Regions from separate parts of the Bradyrhizobium sp. 613_E4_N2_2 genome, predicted to be linked through region 1. Evidence: predicted binding sites of a transcription regulator. Region 1 holds the regulator's gene; each other region holds the start of a gene.
The links. The regulator PhoB, encoded in region 1, activates phosphate uptake and scavenging genes when phosphate is short. The targets are predictions, from matches to a motif close to TGTCATNNANCTGTCAT.
Positions count from the first base shown of each region.

Region 2: AB7290_RS06605 (YdcH family protein) is a predicted target of PhoB. The motif match lies at 3,405-3,421, and genes of this name have one in related genera.
Region 3: AB7290_RS14095 (UDP-2,3-diacylglucosamine diphosphatase) is a predicted target of PhoB. The motif match lies at 2,291-2,307, and genes of this name have one in related genera.
Region 4: AB7290_RS02040 (DUF2794 domain-containing protein) is a predicted target of PhoB. The motif match lies at 3,799-3,815, and genes of this name have one in related genera.

Region 1 covers NZ_CP197234.1:8,658,154-8,664,178, reverse strand. Annotated here, with positions in the region: gene pstA (phosphate ABC transporter permease PstA) at 1-662, shown strand, start outside; gene pstB (phosphate ABC transporter ATP-binding protein PstB) at 659-1,480, shown strand; gene phoU (phosphate signaling complex protein PhoU) at 1,492-2,208, shown strand; gene phoB (phosphate regulon transcriptional regulator PhoB) at 2,224-2,931, shown strand; gene AB7290_RS41220 (GcrA family cell cycle regulator) at 3,166-3,678, opposite strand; gene AB7290_RS41215 (aspartate aminotransferase family protein) at 4,135-5,343, shown strand; gene argF (ornithine carbamoyltransferase) at 5,343-6,025, shown strand, end outside.
Region 2 covers NZ_CP197234.1:1,402,591-1,408,615, forward strand. Annotated here, with positions in the region: gene AB7290_RS06575 (5-(carboxyamino)imidazole ribonucleotide synthase) at 1-949, opposite strand, end outside; gene purE (5-(carboxyamino)imidazole ribonucleotide mutase) at 946-1,434, opposite strand; gene AB7290_RS06585 (GGDEF domain-containing protein) at 1,576-2,289, shown strand; gene AB7290_RS06590 (hypothetical protein) at 2,352-2,603, opposite strand; gene AB7290_RS06595 (hypothetical protein) at 2,625-2,843, opposite strand; gene AB7290_RS06600 (YdcH family protein) at 2,971-3,177, opposite strand; gene AB7290_RS06605 (YdcH family protein) at 3,507-3,689, shown strand; gene AB7290_RS06610 (NAD(P)/FAD-dependent oxidoreductase) at 3,831-4,934, opposite strand; gene AB7290_RS06615 (sensor domain-containing protein) at 5,137-6,025, shown strand, end outside.
Region 3 covers NZ_CP197234.1:3,001,718-3,007,742, reverse strand. Annotated here, with positions in the region: gene AB7290_RS14105 (threonine/serine dehydratase) at 1-333, opposite strand, end outside; gene AB7290_RS14100 (glycosyltransferase family 4 protein) at 398-1,441, opposite strand; gene AB7290_RS14095 (UDP-2,3-diacylglucosamine diphosphatase) at 1,455-2,267, opposite strand; gene thiD (bifunctional hydroxymethylpyrimidine kinase/phosphomethylpyrimidine kinase) at 2,483-3,283, opposite strand; gene AB7290_RS14085 (Lrp/AsnC ligand binding domain-containing protein) at 3,412-3,657, shown strand; gene ypfJ (KPN_02809 family neutral zinc metallopeptidase) at 4,060-5,070, shown strand; gene AB7290_RS14075 (alpha/beta hydrolase) at 5,227-6,025, shown strand, end outside.
Region 4 covers NZ_CP197234.1:429,502-435,526, forward strand. Annotated here, with positions in the region: gene acnA (aconitate hydratase AcnA) at 1-2,308, shown strand, start outside; gene AB7290_RS02035 (DUF1223 domain-containing protein) at 2,526-3,302, shown strand; gene AB7290_RS02040 (DUF2794 domain-containing protein) at 3,880-4,251, shown strand; gene AB7290_RS02045 (GNAT family N-acetyltransferase) at 4,400-4,927, opposite strand; gene AB7290_RS02050 (Bax inhibitor-1/YccA family protein) at 5,252-6,025, opposite strand, start outside.

The sequences.
Region 1 (6,025 bases):
GCGGCCTGCGCAACGCCATCGTGGGTTCGATCATCATGACCGTGCTCGGCGTCGGCATCGGCGCGCCGCTCGGTCTGTTCGCCGGCACCTATCTCGCCGAGTACGGCCGCAACGACCGCCTGACCTCGGTGATCCGCTTCATCAACGACATCCTGCTCTCGGCGCCCTCGATCATCATCGGCCTGTTCATCTATGGTGCGGTGGTGGTGCCGATGCGCGGCTTCTCGGCGATTGCCGGCTGCCTCGCGCTTGCGGTGATCGTCATCCCGGTGGTGCTGCGCACGACCGAGGACATGCTGCTGCTGGTGCCGAACGCACTGCGTGAGGCGGCCTCGGCGCTCGGCCTGCCGCGCTCGCTGGTGATCAAGCGCATCGCCTATCGCGCGGCGCGCTCGGGCCTCATTACCGGCGTGATGCTGGCCACCGCCCGCGTCGCCGGCGAGACCGCGCCGCTGCTCTTCACCGCGCTGTCGAACCAGTTCTTCAGCCTGGGTCTGAACAAGACGATGGCGAACCTGCCGGTCACCATCAACAATTTCGTGCAGAGCCCCTACGCCTACTGGAAGCAGCTCGCCTGGAGCGGCGCGCTGCTCATCACCCTGACCGTTCTTGCCCTGAATATTGGCGCGCGCATTCTGAGCGCCGAGAGGACCGCAAAATGAGTGATCTTTCCGTATCGATGAGCGCGGCCGGTGGTTTGCCCCAGGCGCCGGTGCTGCCCGAAGCTCCGGCCAAGGTGACGGTGCGCAACCTCAATTTCTATTACGGCGAGCACCACGCGCTGAAGAACATCAATCTGGCGCTCGGCACCAACCGCGTCACGGCGTTCATCGGCCCGTCTGGCTGCGGCAAGTCGACCCTGCTGCGCATCTTCAATCGGATGTACGACCTCTATCCGGGCCAGCGCGTCACCGGTCAGCTCATGCTCGACCAGACCAACGTCCTCGACCCCAAGCTGGACCTCAATTTGCTGCGCGCCCGCGTCGGCATGGTGTTCCAGAAGCCGACGCCGTTCCCGATGACGATCTACGAAAACATCGCCTTCGGCATCCGTCTCTATGAGAAGATCTCGAAGTCCGAGATGGACGACCGCGTCGAGAAGGCGCTGCGCGGCGGCGCGCTGTGGAACGAGGTCAAGGACAAGCTCAACGCCTCCGGCCTGTCGCTCTCCGGCGGCCAGCAGCAGCGCCTCTGCATCGCCCGCACGGTCGCGGTGCGGCCCGAGGTGATCTTGTTCGACGAGCCCTGCTCGGCGCTCGACCCGATCTCGACCGCCAAGGTCGAGGAGCTGATCCAGGAGCTGTCCGAGAACTACACGATCGCGATCGTCACCCACAACATGCAGCAGGCGGCGCGCGTCTCCGACAAGACCGCCTTCATGTATCTCGGCGAGCTGATCGAGTTCGACGACACCAGCAAGATCTTCACGTCGCCGACCGACCGGCGCACGCAGGATTACATCACCGGCCGGTTCGGCTGAGGAGACGGAACATGGGTTCTGAACATACCGCAAAGGCCTTCGACACCGACCTCCAGGAACTCACGCGCCTGGTCGCCGAGATGGGCGGCATCGCCGAGCGCATGATCGTCGATTCCGTCGACGCGCTGATCCGCCGCGACGTCGCGCTCGGCCAGCGCGTCGTGACCATCGACGCCGAGCTCGACGCGCTCCAGAAGAAGATCGAGGAGCGCGCCGTTCTCACCATCGCGCGCCGCCAGCCGATGGCGGTGGATCTGCGCGAGATCGTCGGCGCCATGCGCGTCGCGACCGATCTCGAGCGGATCGGCGACCTCGCCAAGAACATGGGCAAGCGCGTCGCGGCGCTGGAGACGGATTTCCATCCGCTCAAGCTGTTCCGCGGTCTGGAGCACATGACCGACCTCGTGCAGCAACAGGTCAAGTCGGTGCTGGACGCCTATGCCGCGCACGATCTGCCGGCGGCAATGGCGGTGTGGAAGGGCGACGAGGAAGTCGACGCCATCTGCACCTCGCTGTTCCGCGAGCTCCTCACCTACATGATGGAGGATCCGCGCAACATCTCGTTCTGCATCCATCTGATGTTCTGCGCCAAGAACATCGAGCGCATCGGTGACCACGCCACCAACATCGCCGAGACCGTGTTCTACATGATCGAGGGCCAGGCGATCACCGACAAGCGGCCGAAGGGCGACATGACGACCTTCGCCACGACGGTCCCGAACACTTAAGGAGCGACGAACACCATGGGCGCACGCATTATGGTGGTTGAGGACGAGGAAGCTCTCACCGAGCTTCTCCGCTACAACCTCGAAGGCGACGGCTATGACGTCGAGACGGTGATGCGCGGCGACGATGCCGACACCCGCCTCAAGGAGCACATCCCCGATTTGATCGTGCTCGACTGGATGCTGCCGGGCCTCTCCGGCATCGAGCTGTGCCGGCGGCTGCGCACCCGGCCCGAGACCAAGCAGCTCCCGATCATCATGCTCACCGCGCGCGGCGAGGAGAGCGAGCGGGTGCGGGGCCTTGCGACCGGCGCCGACGACTACATCGTCAAGCCGTTCTCGGTCCCGGAGCTGCTGGCACGCGTGAAGGGCCTGCTCAGGCGCGCCAGCCCCGAGCGGCTCGCCACCGTGCTCGCCTATGGCGACATCGAGCTCGACCGCGACAAGCGTCGCGTGGCGCGCTCGGGCCGGCCGATCGATCTCGGCCCGACCGAATATCGCCTGCTGGAGTTCTTCCTGGAGCATCCCGGCCGCGTGTTCTCGCGCGAGCAGCTGCTCGACAGCGTCTGGGGCCGTGACATCTACATCGACGAGCGCACCGTCGACGTCCATATCGGGCGCCTGCGCAAGCTGCTCAATCTCGGCCGCGAGCAGGACCCGATCCGCACCGTCCGCGGCGCGGGCTACGCACTGGACGATCGCTTTGCGAAGGCGGAGCAAGCGTAAGGGGTTGCTGTGGCAGACGTGATTTAGCGGGCTGCCACCGCATCCTCGATGTCGTCCCTGCGAACGCAGGGACCCATAACCACAGGGAGTGGTTTGGCGAAGACTCGGAGTGATCATCCCGCGCAATAACTACGCGCCGGGATTATGGGTCCCTGCGTTCGCAGGGACGACACCGAGTGAGTTGAGCCGTCATCGCGTGACGGCGCCGTCTTCGTAGTCAGCTAATCCGATACCTCAGCGCGGACCCGGCTTCGCCGGCGCGCGCCGGCGATCGGCCGCGGGCTGATACGCCACGCGCGAGTGCTGGGCGCAGTAGGGCAGGCCGGAGAGCGCCTTGCCGCCGCAGAAGAAGAAATCCGGGCTCGAGGGATCGCCGACCGGCCAGTGGCAGGTGGCCTCGTTCAGCTCCAGCAGCGACAGCCGCTGGCTCATCGGCACGACGTTGTCGTAGGTGACCGGTTCGGCCTCGACCTCGACTTCGAAGGCTTGCGCCAGCGCGGTGTTGCCGCGCGCGATCGGGCGGGTCACCCGCATCATGTGCTGGGCGGGGCGTGCCTTGCGCGGCCGCGGCGCTGCCGATGAAGGGCTCTTGGCGCGGCCCGACAGGCCGAGCCGGTGCACTTTGCCGATTACGGCATTGCGGGTCACATTGCCGAGTTCAGCGGCGATCTGGCTGGCCGAAAGCCCGGCCTCCCAGAGCTTTTTCAGCTGCTCGACGCGATCATCCGACCAGGTCAAAACGGTCATTGCACCCTTTCCTTCGCCGGCGCCTGCCATCCTGGCGGCCGCACGGCGAATGCCTAAGCTTCGAAAAACCCGTGCCGCCAGAATCCCTTAAGGCTCGCCGGGCGCACCAGATGCGCCCGAACGCTTACGCCGGTACATGAGGACTTAGAGGATCAGAACTGCTGCACGAGATGTCGTATCTGACAAGCCAAACGCTACAATATGGCGTGACTCACGCGCAAGAGTCCGCCGACTCGCTTCCACATGTTCCGTGGCGGAAATACGCAAAATCGCCACCGCAAGACTACGGATTCTGCGTTTCGCGAGGCTTTCCGGGCGGCATTGACACCGGTTTCACCAGGCATAAGATAGTCTCGCGTGCCGCCCTTAAAAGGCGGCACGTTTCGTTTTCCGGGCCGGTCAATGGTGCGTTGCGCAATGCACGCTCACGCCGTCCGCAACATTCAAGTGATCGTCATGACTAACAGCGCAGCGCCGCATTTGCTCCCCGTTTTCGCCAGGTCCGACCTCGGTTTCGAGCGCGGTGAAGGCTGCTGGCTGATTGCGACCAATGGCGATCGCTATCTCGATTTCACCTCGGGCGTGGCGGTGAATGCGCTCGGCCATGCTCACCCTGCGTTGGTCAAAGCGTTGCAAGAGCAGGCCACCAAACTCTGGCACATGTCGAACCTGTTCCAGAGCCCGGACGGCGAGAAGCTCGCCGCGCGTCTGTGCAACGAAAGCTTCGCGGACTTCGTGTTCTTCTGCAATTCCGGCGCCGAAGCGCTGGAAGGTGTGATCAAGCTCGTCCGCCATCATCACTTCTCCAAGGGTCATCCGGAACGTTACCGCATCATCACCTTCGAAGGCGCCTTCCACGGCCGCACGCTGGCAACGCTCGCCGCGACCGGTTCGGCAAAATATCTCGAAGGGTTTGGCCCGCCGATGGACGGCTTCGACCAGGTCCCGCATGGCGATATCGACGCCGTCAAGAAGGCGATCGGTCCGCAGACCGCCGGCATCCTGATCGAGCCGATCCAGGGCGAGGGTGGCGTGCGTTCGGCAACGCCCGCCTTCCTGAGGGCGTTGCGCCAGCTCTGCGATGAGAAGGGCCTGCTGCTCGCGTTCGACGAGGTGCAGACCGGCATGGGCCGCACCGGCGATCTGTTCGCGCATCGCCGCACCGGCGTCACGCCTGACGTGATGTCGCTGGCCAAAGCGCTCGGTGGCGGCTTCCCGATCGGCGCGGTGCTGGCGACCGCGGACGCGGCTGCCGGCATGGGGCCCGGCTCGCACGGCTCGACCTTCGGCGGCAATCCGCTCGCGATCTCGGCTGCCAACGCCGTCCTCGACGTCATGCTCAAGCCCGGCTTCTTCGATCACGTGCAGAAGATGTCGCTGCTGCTCAAGCAGAAGCTCGCCTCCGTGATCGATCGTTATCCTGACATCGTCAGCGAAGTGCGCGGCGAAGGCCTTCTGATCGGCATCAAGGCCGTGGTGCCATCAGGCGATCTCGGCGCGGCATTGCGCAACGAAAAATTGCTCACGGTCGGCGCCGGCGACAATGTCGTGCGCTTCCTGCCGCCCTTGATCGTCACCGAAGCCGAAATCGAGGACAGCGTCGGGCGGCTCGAGCGCGCCTGCGCCGCGATCTCGTCCAGTCAGACCAAGCGGGCGGCGAGCTGATGAGCAAGTCCCCGAAGCACTTTCTGGATATCAACGAGCTCCCGTTGTCGGAGCTCAAGAGCATGCTCGCGGCCTCCTCCGCCATGAAGGCGAAGCAGAAAGCGCACCAGCCGGTGAAGCCGCTGGAAGGCAAGACGCTGGCGATGATCTTCGAGCGTCCCTCCACGCGCACCCGCGTCTCGTTCGACGTCGCCATGCGCCAGCTCGGCGGCGAGCCCATCATGCTGACCGGCGCCGAGATGCAGCTCGGCCGCGGCGAGACCATCGCCGACACGGCGCGCGTGCTGTCGCGCTATGTCGACGCCATCATGATCCGCATCCTCAATCACGAGGCCCTGCTGGAGCTGGCGGAATATGCGACGGTGCCCGTCATCAACGGCCTGACACGGCGCTCGCACCCTTGCCAGGTGATGGCCGACCTCATGACCTACGAAGAGCATCGCGGCCCGATCGAGGGCAGGACGGTGGCCTGGACCGGCGACGACAACAACGTGCTGGCGTCCTGGGCGCATGCCGCCGAGCGCTTCAAGTTCAAGCTCAATGTCGCGACGCCGCCGGAGCTTGCGCCGAAAAAGGTAATGCGGGACTTCATCAAGGCCACCGGCGCGCCGATCGTGCTCGGCACCGATCCCGAGGCCGCCGTGAAGGGGGCCGACTGCGTCGTCACCGACACCTGGGTGTC
Region 2 (6,025 bases), 7.3 Mb from region 1:
TTTCGCCGTGGCGCACGGCCTTGCCGAGCGGCCAGCCGGCAATGGCGCGGATGTGCTGCTCGAACTGCGAGACCGAGGCGCCGTCGAGCGTCCAGTGTCCGGAATTGTGCACGCGCGGGGCGATCTCGTTGACCAGCACCTTCGGCCCGGTGCCGTTGGCGAGCACGAACATCTCCACCGCGAGCACGCCGACATAATCGAGCGCGCCGGCGATCTTGCCGGCGATGCTGCGCGCTTCTTCCGCGAGCGCATCCGGAATCTGTGCGGGGGCGCGGGATATCTTCAGAATGTGGTCGCGGTGCTCGTTCTCGGTGACGTCGAAGCACTCGACCTGGCCCGTCGCCGAGCGCGCGGCGATCACGGAGATCTCGCGCTCGTACGGGATGAAGGCTTCGAGGATCGCCGATTTGGTGGCGAGGCTGGTCCACACCTTGGCGATGTCGTCGCCCTCGCGGATGATGGCCTGGCCCTTGCCGTCGTAGCCGAAGCGGCGGGTTTTCAGCACCGCAGGGAGGCCGATCCTGACGATCGCCTCGCGCAGCGAGGAGACCGAGGTGACGTCGGCATAGGCTGCGGTGCCGATGCCGAGCTTCGTCACGAAATCCTTCTCGGCGAGCCGGTCCTGGGTGGTCTCGAGGATCTTGCGGTTGGGCAGCACCGGGCGGCGCGCGTCCAGCACCATCGCGGCGGCAGACGGCACGTTCTCGAATTCGTAGGTGATGACGTCGACGTCGTTGGCGAACAGCTCGAGCGCTTCGACGTCGGCATATTCGGCGCAGGTCGCGTTCAGCACGACGTCGAAGGCGGGCGAGTCCGGATCGGGCGAGAATACCTGGCAGCGCAGGCCGAGTCGCGCCGCAGCCATGGCCAGCATCCGCCCCAATTGTCCGCCGCCGAGGATTCCGATGGTGTCGCCGGGCTTCAGCTTCACCTGCTTTGCGTCAGTCACGCCTTGTCCTCCGGGCGCTCCGCAACCGCCTCGGTCTGTGCCTTGCGCCAGGCGGCGAGGCGGTCGGACAGGGCCGGGTCGGACAATGCGAGCACTGAAGCTGCAAGCAGCGCCGCGTTGATCGCGCCGGCCTTGCCGATGGCGAGGGTGCCGACCGGGATGCCCGCGGGCATCTGCACGATCGAATAGAGCGAATCGATGCCCTTGAGCGTCCTGGATTCGACGGGAACGCCGAACACGGGCAGTTCCGTCAGCGCCGCCGCCATGCCGGGCAGATGCGCAGCGCCACCCGCGCCGGCGATGATGACCTTGTAGCCTGCCGCCTTGGCACCCTTGGCGAATGCAAACAGCCGGTCGGGGGTGCGGTGTGCCGAAACGATGCGGGTATCGGCGGCAACGCCGAGCGCTGCGAGCGTGTCGGCGGCATGCCGCATCGTCTCCCAGTCCGACTGGCTTCCCATGATGATGGCGATCGGCGCGGTCATGACGTCAATTGTGCTCGGAAAACAGAAAGATAGGCCAGATTAACGGTTCCGGCCGGTGGCTCGCAAGGCGGTGGCAAGGAGAAGGGAATGCACTATCCTGTCTTGGTGAATCCCCGCAAGCCTTCATTGAGCAGGATGCCCATGAAGAAACCAAAAAGGGCAAGCGCTGCGAAGGCCAAAAAGGGCCGGAAAGCCAGCGCCAGCCGCTCCAAAGCCGCCCCCAGGCGGCTGGCGAAGCGCTCGGCCAAGCCGGCGCGGCGCGGAGCGTCGGCCGCCGACGACACCAGGGCGACCATCCGCGGCTTGCGGAGCAAGCTCAAGGAGGCGGAGCGGCGGGTTGTGGAACTGGAAGCTGCGGCCGACACCGATTTCCTGCTCGAGATTCCGAACCGGCGCGGCTTCGAGCGCGAGCTCGCGCGCGCCATCGCCTACATGAAGCGCTACCGCGCCAGCGGCGCGCTGATCGTCCTCGACGTCGATCGCCTGAAGCCGATCAACGATTCCTTCGGCCATGCCGCCGGAGACGAGGTGCTCAAGGCGATTGCGGCCACCCTGACGCGGCAGGTCCGCGCCTCGGACGTGGTCGGCCGGCTTGGCGGCGACGAGTTCGCGCTGCTGCTCTGGAATCTCAGCGAGACCGACGCCAAGGCGAAGGCCGCGACCTTCGAGCAGGCGATCGACGAATTGTCGTTTGCCTTTCGCGGTCAGCGCGTGACCGCGGGCGCCTCCGCAGGTGTCGCGCTGCTGGGGGCGCAGTCCGATGCAGGCCGCGCGCTGGAGGAGGCTGATGCCGCCATGTATGTGCGCAAGGCGCACCGGCGGCACGAGCCGCTGATCAGGCTGGTCAGCAACTAGGGCACGATCTTCGCGACAAATGCGGACCGCGTTGCGCGGAGATCATGCTCAAGCAACAACCCTTACAGCGTGGCCAGATCTTCCGGCACGTTGCCGAATTTGCGCAGCAGCGTGGCGTCGCCGAATTCGCCGGTCATGGGATCGCCGCTGCGGCTGAACGCAACCGCGCCGATATGGCCGGCACCGTGCGCCAGGATCTCGGCGCGCCGCAACGCGGCCGCCGAGCTCTGGCATTCCTCCGCGGCGCCCGCGACAGGCGATCCGTCGGCATCGATCAGGAAGGGCATTGCAACGTAGTAGGTCACATCCGACATGGCGTTGCTCCGATGTTGAACTCAGGCGGCGCTGCTGTTGCTCCGCACCTTGCTGCGTGCGGTCTCGGGAATGCAGCCGGCTGAAATCGCCGCCTGTAATTCTTCCAGCTCTGCTTCCAGATATTCGTTGGCCATGATCAGCGCCTTGATGGTGCTGCGCAGATTGCCGTCGCACATCGCGATCGCCTGGTCGCAGGCCTGTTCATAATGGCTGTTGTCGAGAAGGGCGGTTGCCGACATCTGCGTTGTCCTCGGGGGTTTCCTGGGCGTTTCCTGGGGCGGTGGGATGCCCAAATGTTCCTATTTTGTTCTTTTCGAGTCAAGCGGATTCGGATGCGGCGAGCTGCCACGAAAAGGGCCTCGCGGATCAGGCGATGATGTCCGGCGTGATCTGGTCTTCGATGAACGCGATACGGTCGCGCAACAACAGCTTGCGCTTCTTCAACCGTTGTAACCGCAACAGGTCGGGGGCAGGCGATTGATGCATCGCATCGATCGCGGCGTCGAGATCTCGGTGTTCTTGCTGCAACCGGGTGAGCTCGGCTTCGAGCTCACGCTCGTCTTCATTGGTCATGTTCGCGGTGGCCGAAAACCCGATGGGCGTGAGATTCAAGGCTGTGGATGCCCTGTGGAAATTATCGTCCTTGCGCGCCGTGATCGCAAGCGATCTCGGGCCGCCGCTCACCGAACTCTCGCAAGATATTTCGACGATTCGTTGCGGCGTTGCGCAAGCACATTGATATCATGGATTTTTCCAGCGTGGTTCCTTACTCACGATTCGTTACATATGAATTTTCAAAAATGACGCTGCGACGACGGATACATATCGACAGAACGAATCGGTGATGTACACTTGTTTGTCCGGATCGAATCCAAGGTTTCCCCCTACCGAGGAGGTTTCGAATGACAATTCAGGCACATCTGGTTGAATTGGAACGGAAGCACAAAACGCTCGAAAACGAATTGCACGAAGCTCTCGTGCACCTTTCAACAGACGACCTGCAAATTGTTGAGTTGAAGCGACGGAAGTTGATGGTCAAGGACCAGATCGAGCGTTTGAAGCACACCGGCGACACGCTCCACTAGTAACCCCTGTAACAGTGTAGAGTTGAACTTACCCTTTCATGCAGGGGTGAGAGCTATTGTGCTCATCCCTGCATGAAGGTGCGCAGCGTGCAAAGTTATTTGCGCGGCGCTTGGAGCCTTTCCGCTCCGATGGAAAATCCCCTAGATGCCTGCGAGCTCAGCGACGTGATCCGCGATCGCGAGCGATGACGTCAGTCCCGGCGATTCGATGCCGAACAGGTTGATCAGGCCTTCGACGCCGTGATCGCGCGGGCCCTGCATCAGAAAATCCTGCGTGGCCACCGCCGGCGGCACGATCTTCGGGCGAATGCCTGAATAGCTCGGCATCAGCGCGCCGTCGGGCAGCGTCGGCCAGTATCTCCGGATCGCCGGATAGAAGCGCTCGGCGCGTGATGGATCGACCTCGTAATTGATCGTCTCGATCCACTCGACGTCGGGGCCGAAGCGTGCCTGCCCGGCCATGTCCAGCGTCAGGTGCACGCCGAGCCCGCCAGGCTCGGGCACCGGATAGATCAGGTGCGAGAACGGTGCCCTGGCGTTGCAGCTGAAATAGTTTCCCTTGGCGAGATAGGCCGGTGGAATCCGGTCGATCGGCATGCCGTCGATGTGGCGTGCGACCGTTGTCGCCGAGAGCCCGGCGGCGTTGACGAGCAGGCCGCATTGCAGCGTCATCGGCGCTTCGCCGCCGGCCTCGATCTCGATCACATCGCCGGCTGCCTTGGCGCGGACCAGCGGGGTGTGAAATGCAAAGGCCGCGCCGGCTGCCTCGGCCTCGCCGCGCAGCGAGAGCATGTAGGCGTGGCTGTCGATGATGCCGGTCGATGGCGAGAGCAGCGCGGCGTCGCAGGCGAGCGCCGGCTCCAGCGCGCGCGCGGCCTCGCCAGTGAGCAGCTGCATGTCGAGCACGCCATTGGCCTCGGCATGCGCCTTGATCGATTGCAGCTTCTCGGTCTCCTTGGCGCTGGTCGCGACGATCAGCTTGCCGCAATTCTTGTGCGGGATGCCGCGCTCGCCGCAGTAGCGATACAGCGCATGCTTGCCGCTGACGCACATGCGCGCCATCCAGCTCCCGGCGCGGTAATAGATCCCGGCATGGATCACCTCGCTGTTGCGCGAGGAGGTGATGGTGCCGATGGCCTCGGCTTCCTCGAGCACGATCACCTCGCGCCCGGTCTGGGCAAGCTTTCGAGCCACCGCGAGCCCGACCACGCCGGCTCCGATGACGACGCAGTCGACCCTATCCATGGTTGTGCAGTGTATCCATTGAAAGTATCGGTGGCATCAGGCCTGAGAACCACGGCACCGGGCCGTTTTCCATTAAGGAAGCATTTATCATGTCAGGGCAATTGCCGTATTTGGCGTCACATTTTTCTGTTGCGCGTACAGGCGTTTACCCGATCCAAACCCGTGAAGCCAGACAATCCGACGTTGAAAGCGCGGGTGGCTGATGGCTGAGAAGAACTGGCACGTGGGCAGCACGCTTCCGATTGCTGTGCAGGCCGTCGTGTGCCTGGGCAGCGCGGTCGCGCCTGCGCGCGCCTTTGCGCTCTCGGACAGCTTCGCGCCACCAGGCAAGCTCGATCCCAATTTGGTCTGGGAAGCGCTGATCGGCGGCATCGTCGTCTGTGCGTTCCTGGCCGCCATCGCGCTGTGGATCCATTCCTCGCTGCGCCGCACCAAGCGCTTGCAGCTGCGGCGCAACGCCTTCGTCTCCTCCGCCATGAACAATCTCAACCAGGGCGTGGTGATGACGGATGCGCAACGACGCATCATGTTCTGCAACGACCGCTATCTCGAGATCTACGGCCTGGCGCGCTCGGATCTGTGGACCGGGATGACCGGCTACGACATCCTCGAACTCAGGCGCAAGCGCGACGTCCTCGGCGGTGTCTCCGACGATGAGTTCTACGAGAAGGCGGCGAGCCCCAACGGCCTGATCACCGAACTGCCTGATGGCCGCGCCATCCTGGTGAAATATTTCGTGTTGCCGAACGGCGGCTCGGTCGCGACGCATCTGGACGTCAGCGATCAGCGCAAGCTGTCACGGCAGCTCGCCTCCACCAAGCAATTCCTGGAAACCGTGCTGGACCACGTGCCGGCCTGCGTCGCCGCGAAGAATATCGAGGACGGTCGCTACATCTTCGCCAACAGCGCCTATGAACGGTTCTGGGGGTTCTCGCGCGACCACGCCGTCGGCAAGAATGCGCGGGAGCTGTTCGCGCCCATCTCGACGGCCAGCATCGAGGCGGCCGACAAGGCGGCACTGAATTCGCCGGACGGCCAGTTCCGCAATGAATTCGAGGTCGACCGCGCCGGTGAACGGCGCATGGTTGCCT
Region 3 (6,025 bases), 5.7 Mb from region 1:
CGACAGCGGCGCATCCGCGGGCATCACGATGGTCGCGTGCATGTCGAGGATCTTTGCAGCCGCCGCCACGCCCTGGGCGTGGTTGCCGGACGAGAACGCGACGACGCCGCCGGCGCGCTTGTCCTGCGGGATCGAGGCGACCTTGTTGAAGGCACCGCGGAACTTGAAGGAGCCGGTGCGCTGGAGCATCTCCGGCTTCAGGAAGACCTTTGCGCCGACGCGCTCGTTGAGCACGGGAAAGGACAACAGCGGGGTGCGGATGGCGAAGGGTGCGATCACGCGTGCTGCTGCATCGATATCGGCAGGGCCGATCGGGAGGAGCTGTTCGGTCATGCCTAATGTTATCGCGCCGGACGAGGCGCGGGGCAAGACACCTGCGCGCGATGAACCTTGGTTTTCAGGCTACGAAACTAACCGGCTCCGCCCCATTCCTGCCTGGAAGCACCGCGCCAACCGCCTTGATGCTGTCCACAAACGCCCTCGCCGAGGCCTCCCAGGTGTAATTGGCGGCGAATTCGACGCAGTCCTGCCGGGACACGTCGAGCGCGGCGAAGCAGGCGTTGCGCAGATCGTGATCGAGGGCGCCGACCGGCGCATCGCCGATCACGTCGCGGGGGCCCTTCACCGGGAAGGCCGCAACCGGCAATCCGCTGGCGAGCGCTTCCAGCAGGACCAGGCCGAACGTGTCGGTCTTGCTAGGGAACACGAACACGTCGGCCGCCGCATAGATTGCCGCCAGCGCCTCGCCGTGCTTCTCGCCCAGGAAGATCGCATCCGGATAGGCTTCTTCCAGCGCGACCCGCGCCGGGCCGTCGCCGACGATCACCTTGGTGCCGGGCAGATCGAGATCGAGAAACGCCTCGAGGTTCTTCTCCACCGCGATCCGGCCGACCGAGAGAAATACCGGCGCCGGCAGGCAGAGGTCGATCCCACGGGGGTGGAACAGGCTGGTGTCGACGCCGCGCGGCCACAGCACGACGTTGTCGAAACCGCGCTCGCCAAGCTCGCGGGCCAATGCCGGCGTCGCCGCCATCACGGCGCGGCTGGGCGCGTGAAATCGGCGCAGCGCCCGCCAGATCAGGGATTCCGGAACCGGCACGCGGGCGCGGACATATTCGGGAAAGCGGGTGTGGAAGCTGGACGTGAACGGCAGCTTGCGCTGGCGGCAATAGCGGCGGACCATCAGGCCGATCGGCCCCTCCGTCGCGATGTGGATGCTGTCGGGGCGCGCCTCTTCGATCAGCTTCGCGATTCGCGCCGGGCGCGGCATGGCGAGCCGCACGTCGCGATAGCTCGGCATCGCGAAGGTGCGGAACGATTGCGGCGTCAGGAACGTGAACTCGACGCCGAGCCCCTTGGCGGCGTCTGCGAGCTTGGTCAGCGTCCGAACCACACCGTTGACTTGCGGGTGCCAGGCGTCGGTCGCGACCAGGATGCGCATCAAGGGGCCCTTGTTATGCAGCTCTGGCTGCGACCTGCGGGACCTGTGCCGGCTTCCGCGCCTGGTCCGCCCAGGTGATGATCTCGAAATGACCGTCGTCATGCTCGACCAGCGCCGTGCAGCTCTCGACCCAATCGCCGCAGTTCATGTAGCGGATGCCGCCCTCGTCGCGGATCACAGCGTAGTGGATGTGGCCGCAGATCACGCCGTCGGCGTCGTGGCGCCGCGCCTCGGCGGCGAGCGCCTGCTCGAACGCGCCGATATAGTTGACGGCGTTCTTGACCTTCTGCTTGGCCCATTGCGACAGCGACCAATAGGGCACTTTGAACATGCGCCGGAAGAAGTTGACGAAGCGGTTCATCTGGATCGCGAAGTCGTAGGCCTTGTCGCCGAGATGAGCGAGCCAGCGCGCGTTCTGCACCACGAGATCGAAGATGTCGCCGTGGATGACGAGATAGCGCTTGCCGTCCACGCCGGTGTGGACGGTGTTCTCGACGACGTCGATGCCGCCGAAATGCGTGCCGTAATAGTTGCGCAGGAATTCGTCGTGATTGCCGGGGATGTAGATGACCTTGGCACCCTTGCGCGCCTTGCGCAGCAGCTTCTGGACCAGATCGTTATGCGATTGCGGCCAGTGCCAGCTCGATTTCAGCGCCCAGCCGTCGACGATGTCTCCGACGAGATAGATCGTGTCGGCATCGTGGTATCGCAGGAAGTCGAGCAGCAGGTCGGCTTGAGAACCGCGGGCTCCGAGATGAACGTCGGAGATGAACAACGTGCGAAAGCGCCTTTCAGGGCTCTCGTCACTCACATCGTAACTTCCCATGCGACAGCCTGTAACAATATCCCGTGACAGGGGGATGACCAATGAACCTTTGAGGCACCCTCGGATACGAATCAAACCTCGCCTCGCCCGTCCCGCGAATATCAGTCGCATGCGACAATCAGGCGACATGACGCCGCAACGGCCTCCGCAAGACCCCGGAACCGATGGCTGATCAGGTTAACGGCAGCGGTCCCGCGCGCCGCTGGCGGCGCGGATCAGTAAAATTTGTGGAAATGATGGATCGGCCCGTGGCCGTGGCCGACGCTGAAGCGGTCGGCGGCCGCGATCGCTGCGCTGATCCAGGCCTTGGCGCTCCGCACGGCCCGCTCGAGATCCTCGCCCCTGGCAAGCCCCGCCGCGACGGCCGAGGACAGCGAGCACCCCGTGCCGTGGGTGTTGCGGGTGGCGACGCGCGGCGCCGCAAGCGCGATCGTGCTGTCGGCATCGACGAGATAGTCGATGCTTTCGGCGCCCTCGCCGTGCCCGCCCTTGATCAGGACCGCACGGCAGCCCAGCGCCAGCAGCCGGCGCCCCTGGCTCTCGATCTCGGCCTCGCGCGTGGCGACGGGCTCGTCGAGCAGAGCCGCGGCCTCGGGCATATTCGGCGTGATCACCGACGCCAGCGGCATCAGTTTCTTGCGCAGGGCTTCCACCGCCTCCGCGGCGAGCAGGCGATCGCCGGAGGTTGCGACCATCACGGGATCGAGCACGATATGGCGAGGCTTCCAGCGCGACAGCGCCGCTGCGATCGCATCGATGCTGGCGGCCTGCGCCACCATGCCGATCTTCACCGCGCCGACCTCGAGATCGGAAAACACGGCGTCGATCTGCGCGGTGACGAATTCAGCGGGCACCGCGTGGATGCCGGTGACGCCGCGCGTGTTCTGCGCGGTCAGGGCCGTGATCGCGGAGGCGCCATAGACGCCGAGCGCGGCAAAGGTCTTCAGGTCGGCCTGGATGCCGGCGCCGCCGCTCGAATCGGAGCCGGCGATGGTGAGCGCCACGGGCGTCGTCATGGGGCGATTTTCCGCGTTTTTGAGACCATCACCCGTCCTAGCGCGCACCCCGGTGGCCCGCAAGTTCGCTTGCTAAATCCGGCCGATTTTGGCCTATTAGCCGCCAGATATGCTTCGGAGTGACTGCAATGGTTCCTTTTTTCGTCCAGATCAAATGCAAGCTCGGCCAGTCCTACACGGTCGCCAACGCGCTTGCCGAAGCCGAGATCGCCTCCGAGATCTACTCCACGGCCGGCCATTACGATTTGCTGGTGAAGTTCTACGTCGACAAGGACACCGACATCGGCCACTTCATCAACGAGAAGGTGCAGGTGCTGCCGGGCATCCAGGACACCCTCACCATCATCACCTTCAAGGCGTTTGGCGCAAGCTAGGGTTTGCACTCACAGAGGGCCGGATGGGAAGTCCGCTTCCGAGACAGCGCAGCGGACCAATTGTGCTCAAAGTGAGTTCTTCGGATTTTAGCCATCGCACACATCATCCAGCGCTCGACACCCTATCGCGCTGGCAAGGCTCAACGCGCTTCATCGATGACGGCCGCGTCGACATCGCGCCAATATCCGGTCAAAAAACGGATAGTCTCCAAGTGGTTGGGGCCTTTGCATCGTAGCCCACGCGCTTAGGTCCGCGGAGGAACAATTCGGCGGCCCGATCGCGTGCACCTATGCCGCGCGCAAAGTGTGAAATATTTCATTGAACATACAACCCTGGAATGCTCTTTTCGCACGGATCGTGAGCGCCGGGGGCCGGCAATGCCCAAAGGACCGCTTGTTTCGATGGCAGTTGCTGTCTGGGTGCTTTGCACAGGCGGCTTAGCCTGGGCGGTTCGCCCAGCGGCGATAGACCCCGCTGCCATCCTCCGTAACCAAGTCGACAAGATTGGTCCGGGTTCAGTTGTCTTTAATCCTCCGACGGAAATGACGGTCGGCTATCACGAGCCAATAACCGTCCAGCCGCTCCAACGTCATGGCGTGGCTCAAACTGAACAGATCGAGGTTGGCAGCTTCATGCGGGCTCGCCTATTCGGTGAAGGATTCACGGCAACAACGAGTAGCGATGACGCGCAAGCCGAGCGGCTTTATGCTGAGCTTCCAGCGAAGTCGGGCGACCAGACCGGTGCACCGCGCGACAAAATGTATCTCTTCGTTTCGCGAGTTCTGGGCAGCACGGAGGAGGTCTGGCAGGCAATCTTCGCATCCGATCGCCTAACTTATCGGCCACCCCGTCTCGTCCTGTACACAAGCGCCACCTACGCAGCCTGCGGATTAGCCGAGAAAATCATGGGACCGTTCTATTGTCCTGATGATCAGAAAGTCTACCTCGACCTTTCGTTCTTCCAAGAGATGCAGACTGAACTTCACGCCTGCGATTCGAGCGGTGCCGACTGTCAACTTCCTCAGGCCTATGTGATAGCCCACGAAATCGGACACCACGTTCAGAACTTGCTGGGAATCATGCCAAAAGTGCGCGAGCTTCAAGGGAGCTTGGAAACGGAGGCGGAGAGAAACCGGTTACAAGTTCTTCTCGAGTTGCAGGCCGATTGTCTCGCCGGCATTTGGGCGCGTAAAATTAAAGAGAAAGCGAAGATCAACGCGAGCGACATAGCAGCGGCAATTCGAACGACAGAAGCACTAGGCAACGACACCCTGCAGAAAAGTGCCTTGGGGTACGTAGTGCCTGACTCGTTCACTCATGGCAGCGCTGCGCAGCGCCATCATTGGTTCGATGTCGGTTACGCAACTGGATTGGTGAAGAGCTGCAACACCTTTGCTGGAGCGCGGCAATGAGACCCGACCTTCCCGACTCTCAACAGCCGATGTCCGACGACGACTGCATACTTCCGAGCGGGACCGCTGGCGGTACGGGAGCCCCCACCGAACGAAGAGAAACTCTGCGACGAACGCCTGCCCGGTCTCTTGCATTTTCATTTTGAGGGGAGTGCCGTGCCCCAGCATTGGTTAAAATACTTGGCTGTTTGGTCAATTGCTTTCGCAACGGGCTTCGGGAGCAGCTACGCGCAACCGATCGTCGCCGAGCGAGACGTCCTTCAGATCTGCGAAGCGTTTTCGCGGAAGGCCCCAGAGCGAATGCCGGCAATTGTTCAGCCGGAAGCTGCCAAAAATTTCGTTGGGAGATACGCTCGCTTTTCGGACCGGCTACGAGGCTGCCTATCGGCATCGGAGCGCGAGCGCGAGCCAAATAGCGTGACTTTTTTGATTCAGAACACACAGTATGAGAGTTACTGGAAGTTCCTCACTGATTCCAACTCAGTTCAATGGATTTCTATCGAGAGGTTTAGGCCCGTCACGCTGGCAGATGATGAGCCATGGCGCGCGCCTTTTGATGTGACAGCAGCCCCGATCAGGCCAACGATTAAACCCGGCGGCACCAAAATAGACCCGGATATCCAAGGCGGCGCGATTCAAGACTCCAGCGTCGACACACGTATCGTTGAGTTTTTCTATGCAACGAACCGCAAACAGTCGGACACTCCCCCCGATGTCGAAGGCCATCCCCAGCCCGCATTCACAAGCGATGGACCTCCTGTCTACAGCTTAAACGGCTGGACTGCTGTCAGCGGCTACACAGGCGAGCGCAACCCTGATCTGAGTGTCGGGATCGTTCGCGTCCGGGTGCCTGAAGGACACCACATCGGAAACATAGAATTGCCCTCGAGCCTTAAGCTCTTCGGATTTAGGTTGAGAAGAGACACACTTGACCCGACGAAGCATTTTACTATTC
Region 4 (6,025 bases), 8.2 Mb from region 1:
CGACAACAAGGCCTTCGGCAAGAACGTCACCGAGGAATACAAGCAGAACCAGGAGCGCTACGAGTTCCTGAAGTGGGGCCAGAAGGCGTTCTCGAACTTCTCGGTCGTGCCGCCCGGCACCGGCATCTGCCATCAGGTCAATCTCGAATATCTCTCCCAGACGGTCTGGACCAAGAAGGAGAAGATGACGGTCGGCAAGAAGACCGGCACCTTCGAGGTCGCCTATCCCGACTCGCTGGTCGGCACCGACTCCCACACCACCATGGTCAACGGTCTCGCCGTGCTCGGCTGGGGCGTCGGCGGCATCGAGGCGGAAGCCTGCATGCTCGGCCAGCCGCTGTCGATGCTGCTGCCCACCGTCGTCGGCTTCAAGCTGAAGGGTGCGATGAAGGAAGGCGTCACCGCGACCGACCTCGTGCTGACCGTGACGCAGATGCTGCGCAAGCTCGGCGTGGTCGGCAAGTTCGTCGAGTTCTTCGGCCCCGGCCTTGATCACCTGTCCGTCGCCGACAAGGCGACCATCGCCAACATGGCGCCGGAATATGGCGCGACCTGCGGCTTCTTCCCGGTCGACGCTGCTGCGCTCGATTACCTCAAGACCTCCGGCCGCGCTCCGGCGCGCGTCGCGCTGGTGCAGGCCTATGCCAAGGCGCAGGGCCTGTTCCGCACCGCCAAGTCGGCCGATCCGGTGTTCACGGAAACGCTGACCCTCGACCTCGGCGACGTCGTGCCCTCGATGGCCGGTCCGAAGCGTCCCGAAGGCCGCATCGCGCTGCCGTCGGTCGCCGAAGGCTTTTCGCTCGCGCTCGGAACCGAGTACAAGAAGACCGAAGAGCCCGGGAAGCGCTTTGCCGTCGACGGCAAGAACTACGAGATCGGTCATGGCGACGTCGTGATCGCTGCGATCACCTCCTGCACCAACACCTCGAATCCAAGCGTCTTGATCGGTGCCGGCCTGCTTGCGCGCAACGCTGCCGCGAAGGGCCTCAAGGCAAAACCGTGGGTGAAGACGTCGCTCGCCCCGGGCAGCCAGGTGGTCGCGGCCTATCTCGCCGATTCAGGTCTGCAGGCCGATCTCGACAAGGTCGGCTTCAACCTGGTCGGCTTCGGCTGCACCACCTGCATCGGCAATTCCGGTCCGCTGCCCGAGGAGATCTCGAAGTCGATCAACGACAACGGCATCGTCGCGGCCGCCGTGCTCTCCGGCAACCGCAACTTCGAAGGCCGCGTCTCGCCGGACGTGCAGGCGAACTATCTCGCTTCGCCGCCGCTGGTCGTCGCCCACGCGCTCGCGGGCAGCGTCACCAAGAACCTCGCCGTCGAGCCGCTCGGTGAAGGCAAGGACGGCAAGCCGGTGTACCTCAAGGACATCTGGCCGACGACGAAGGAGATCAACGCCTTCATGAAGAAGTTCGTGACCGCGTCGATCTTCAAGAAGAAGTATGCCGACGTGTTCAAGGGCGACACCAACTGGCGCAAGATCAAGACGGTCGAGAGCGAGACCTATCGCTGGAACATGAGCTCGACCTATGTGCAGAACCCGCCCTATTTCGATGGCATGAAGAAGGAGCCGGAGCCGGTCACCGACATCATCGAGGCGCGCATCCTCGCCATGTTCGGCGACAAGATCACCACCGACCACATCTCGCCGGCCGGTTCGATCAAGCTCACCTCGCCCGCCGGCAAATATCTCAGCGAACACCAGGTGCGTCCGGCCGACTTCAACCAGTACGGCACGCGTCGCGGCAACCATGAAGTGATGATGCGCGGCACCTTCGCCAACATCCGCATCAAGAACTTCATGCTGAAGGGCGCTGACGGAAATATCCCGGAAGGCGGTCTCACCAAGCACTGGCCCGACGGCGAGCAGATGTCGATCTACGACGCCGCGATGAAGTACCAGCAGGAGCAGGTGCCGCTGGTGGTGTTCGCCGGTGCCGAATACGGCAACGGTTCCTCGCGCGACTGGGCTGCGAAGGGCACGCGCCTGCTCGGCGTCCGCGCCGTGATCTGCCAGAGCTTCGAGCGTATCCACCGCTCCAACCTGGTCGGCATGGGCGTGCTGCCGCTGACCTTCGAAGAGGGCACCTCCTGGTCGTCGCTCGGCCTGAAGGGCGACGAGAAGGTCACGCTGCGCGGCCTGGTCGGCGACCTGAAGCCGCGTCAGAAGCTGACCGCGGAGATCGTCTCCGGCGACGGTTCGTTGCAGCGGGTTTCGCTGCTTTGCCGCATCGATACGCTGGACGAGCTCGATTACTACCGGAACGGCGGCATTCTGCACTACGTGCTGCGCAAGCTCGCGGCCTAAGCGCGAATTTGTGAACGGTGGCTCACCGCGACGTGAGTAGAAGGTTAAACGAGGGCGGCCTATCACAAGGCCGCCTTCGTGCGTTAGAACACGCGTCCGATGGTTCCGCCCGGCGGAAAACCTCGCCCCGGACGGTTGAATGTACGATGCCCGTAAGACTACGGTGACCATCAGGCGATAGGATCTTCCCCCACGCGTGCGAGGTGTGACGTTCAACATGACTGCAATGATGGCTTCTAATCTGGTTTCGCGCTGGTCCGGTGCACTCTGGTCGGGAGCACTTGGGATCTGCGCCATCGTCGCCGTCATCCGTCCCGCCGAGGCTGATCCTCGCGCCGTAGTCGAGCTCTTCACATCGCAGGGCTGCTCCTCCTGCCCGCCCGCCGACCAGGTCATCGGCGATCTCTCCAACGACCCGTCGATCATCGCGCTGAGCATGCCGATCGACTATTGGGATTATCTCGGCTGGAAGGACACGCTTGCGGATTCGCGCTTCTCGGCGCGGCAGCGCGCCTATTCGCGCATGCGCGGCGACCGCGAGGTCTATACGCCGCAAGTCGTGGTCAACGGTTCGACGCATGTCATCGGCAGCGATCGCGCCGGCATCGAGAGCGCGATCGGCAAGACCGACAACGGCACAGGCGTAATGAGCGTGCCGGTGACGATGTCGCTTGCAGGCAAGCAGATCAACGTCTCGGTGGCGGCGAGCAAGGAGTCGGCGGCCTCGCACGGTGAGGTCTGGATCTGCTCGATCACGAAATCGGTGCCGATCGCAATCAGCCGTGGCGAAAACCGCGGGCAGCAGATCACCTATCACAACGTCGTGCGCAACCTGCTCAAGGTCGGCGACTGGAACGGGCGTCCGGAAAGCTGGACGGTGCCGTTGGAAAATCTCACGCGCGACGGCGTCGACGGCGCTGTGGTCTATGTCCAGGACGGCAGCCGTGAGAAGCCGGGTGCGATGCTCGGCGCAGCCTACACGTCGCTGCACTAGATCCGATTTCTCTCGCTAGCGTCGCACTCGCTCTCACGCCTCATGGTGAGGAGCGCGCCCTCGCGCGCGAGGCGGACGATGCTACGCATCGCCGCGAGAACCATGCAGTCACCGCTTCGCGGCTCCCCAGGATGAGGGGTGAGAGTTGTCTTCGCGTTAATCAGAGAGAAGTTGGTCGTGCCGGAAACATCTCGGCACAAACCAAAAAGGACCAACTTGCGTTGGCCCTCCTTGTCGCGCGTACAGACCCGATCCTGACGGCCCCGGGGGGCTGGGGGCTGAGGAATCCGGAACCGAAAGGACCGGGTCAACGCACACAGGTCTTTTCGCAATGCAGGGCGGCAGGCGCTTGGCGGAAAAGCGGCGATATCAAGATTCCTTCTAACGATCCCGTGACGGTTTGCCGCGACAGAATTCCACTCCTGCGTGTGCTCCGATTCGCACCCGATTCAATCAGTTGAGTGAAGAGCCCCTTGCGGCGGGGAACAGTTGGCGCGATCATGCAATTGTCATGATCCGCGGTTCCGGGGACGGTCCTTCGCGGATGCGATCATGCCGCGAGATGAGGAGGCGCTCGATGAGTCTGACGCCGGAGGATGCCGATCCGAGCGAGCAGCGCGCCGTGGCGCGCCCCACCGCTGCGAATGCCCAACCCAACCGGGTGACATTCAACCGGCTGGAACTGAACCGCATCCTCAACCTGTACGGCCGCATGGTCGCCGACGGCGAGTGGCGCGACTATGCCATCGACTTCCTGAAGGACCGCGCGGTGTTCTCGGTCTTCCGCCGCGCCTCGGAGGTGCCGATCTATCGCATCGAGAAGGACCCGCGGCTGGCGCGCAAGCAGGGCATGTACAGCGTGATCTCGGCGACCGGCCTGATCCTGCGCCGCGGCCACGAGCTCGAGCGCGTGCTGCTGGTGATCGATCGAAAATTGGCGGTGGTTTAGCCTTACGGACGGTGCCGTAGGGTGGGCAAAGGCGCACCGCGCCGTGCCCACCATCTTTCCTCAATCACCGGGCATGCTGGGCACGCTTCCGCCTTCGCTCTCCGAGCTACGGCGGACAAGTCGCTTTGCCCACCCTACGAGACCGAGGTTATTTCGGCACCGTACTCGCGCCCTCGCCCAGATCCCGCTGCATCATCACCGTGTCGAGCCAGCGGCCGAATTTCAGGCCAACATTGGGATGCGTGCCGATCATCTTGAAACCGCCGCGCGTGTGCACGCCGATCGAGCCGGCATTGGCGGAATCGCCGATCACCGCGATCATCTGGCGGAAGCCGCGCGCCTCGCATTCGGCGATCAGCCGCTCCAGCAGCAACGAGCCGATGCCGCGGCGGTGGAACGCGGGATCGAGATAGATCGAGTTCTCGACCGTGAAGCGGTAGGCCGGCCGCGGCCGGTAGGCGCCGGCATAGGCATAGCCGGCGACGCTACGATCGAGGATGGCGACGAAATAGGGATAGCCACCGTCGATCAGCGCGCGGTAGCGGCGCGTCATCTCGGCCAGATCCGGCGGCGCCAGCTCGAATGTCGCGGTGCCCTCGCGGACGGCCTGCTTGTAGATGGCGGTGATGGCGGGAAGGTCGGCCTCAATGGCGGGCCTGATCTCAGGTGCGGACATGGGAGGAAGACTAAAGCCTTCCCGGGACGGCTGGAAGGGGGCGAAGCCGCCTCTCCGCCGTCATTGCGAGCGCAGCGAAGCAATCCAGAAATGCGCCCGCGGAGGGGCTCTGGATTGCTTCGCTGCGCTCGCAAGGACGAGGAGAGAGGTGACGCTCGTAGCCCGGATGGAGCGCAGCGAAATCCGGGGCCGTCGTATCCGCAGATAGGCCTGTCCCGGATTGCGCTTCGCTCCATCCGGGCTACGGGCGTGTCGCGCATCCCGGCCCAAACAAAAACCCCGGCCTCTCGGCCGGGGTTCGTATCCGCTCGCTCGGTCGATCGCTTAGTCGCGCTGGCCGAGGAGCTGCAGGAGCAGCGTGAACAGGTTGATGAAGTTCAGGTACAGCGACAGTGCGCCGGTGATGGCCGCACGCTCTGCGATGTCACCGCCGGCCGAGGCGTAGCCGTAGATGTAGTCGTTCTTCAGCCGCTGGGTGTCCCAGGCGGTGAGGCCGGCGAACACCAGCACGCCGACCACGGACACGATGAACTGCAGCATCGTGCTGGCCAGGAACAGGTTGACCAGGCTCGCGATGATGATGCCGATCAGGCCCATGAACAGGAACGAGCCCATTCCGGTCAGATCACGCTTGGTGGTGTAGCCGTAGAGGCTCAGTGCGCCAAACGTGGCCGCGGTGATAAAGAACACCCGCACGATCGAGGTGTGCGTGAACACCAGGAAGATCGAGGACAGCGAGATGCCCATCAGCGCCGCGAACACCCAGAACAGGATCTGCGCGGTCGAGGGGGCGAGACGGTTGATGCCCGCCGAGATCACGAACACCATCGCGAGCGGCGCGAGCATGAACAGCCACTTCAGGGGGCTGACGAACATCGCGTAGCCGAACGGCGTCAGGAACAGCTTGCCGACGCGGACGGCTTCCGGGGTCGGAACGTCGGTCACGGCGGCCATATAGACGCCGAGCGCGGCCAGGCCGGTGATGGCGAGGCCGATGCTCATGTAATTGTAGATGCGCAGCATATAGGCGCGCAGGCCGGCATCGACCGTCGCGGCGTCAACACGCCCGGCGGCCCTGCCGAAAGGAGAAGCGTAGTT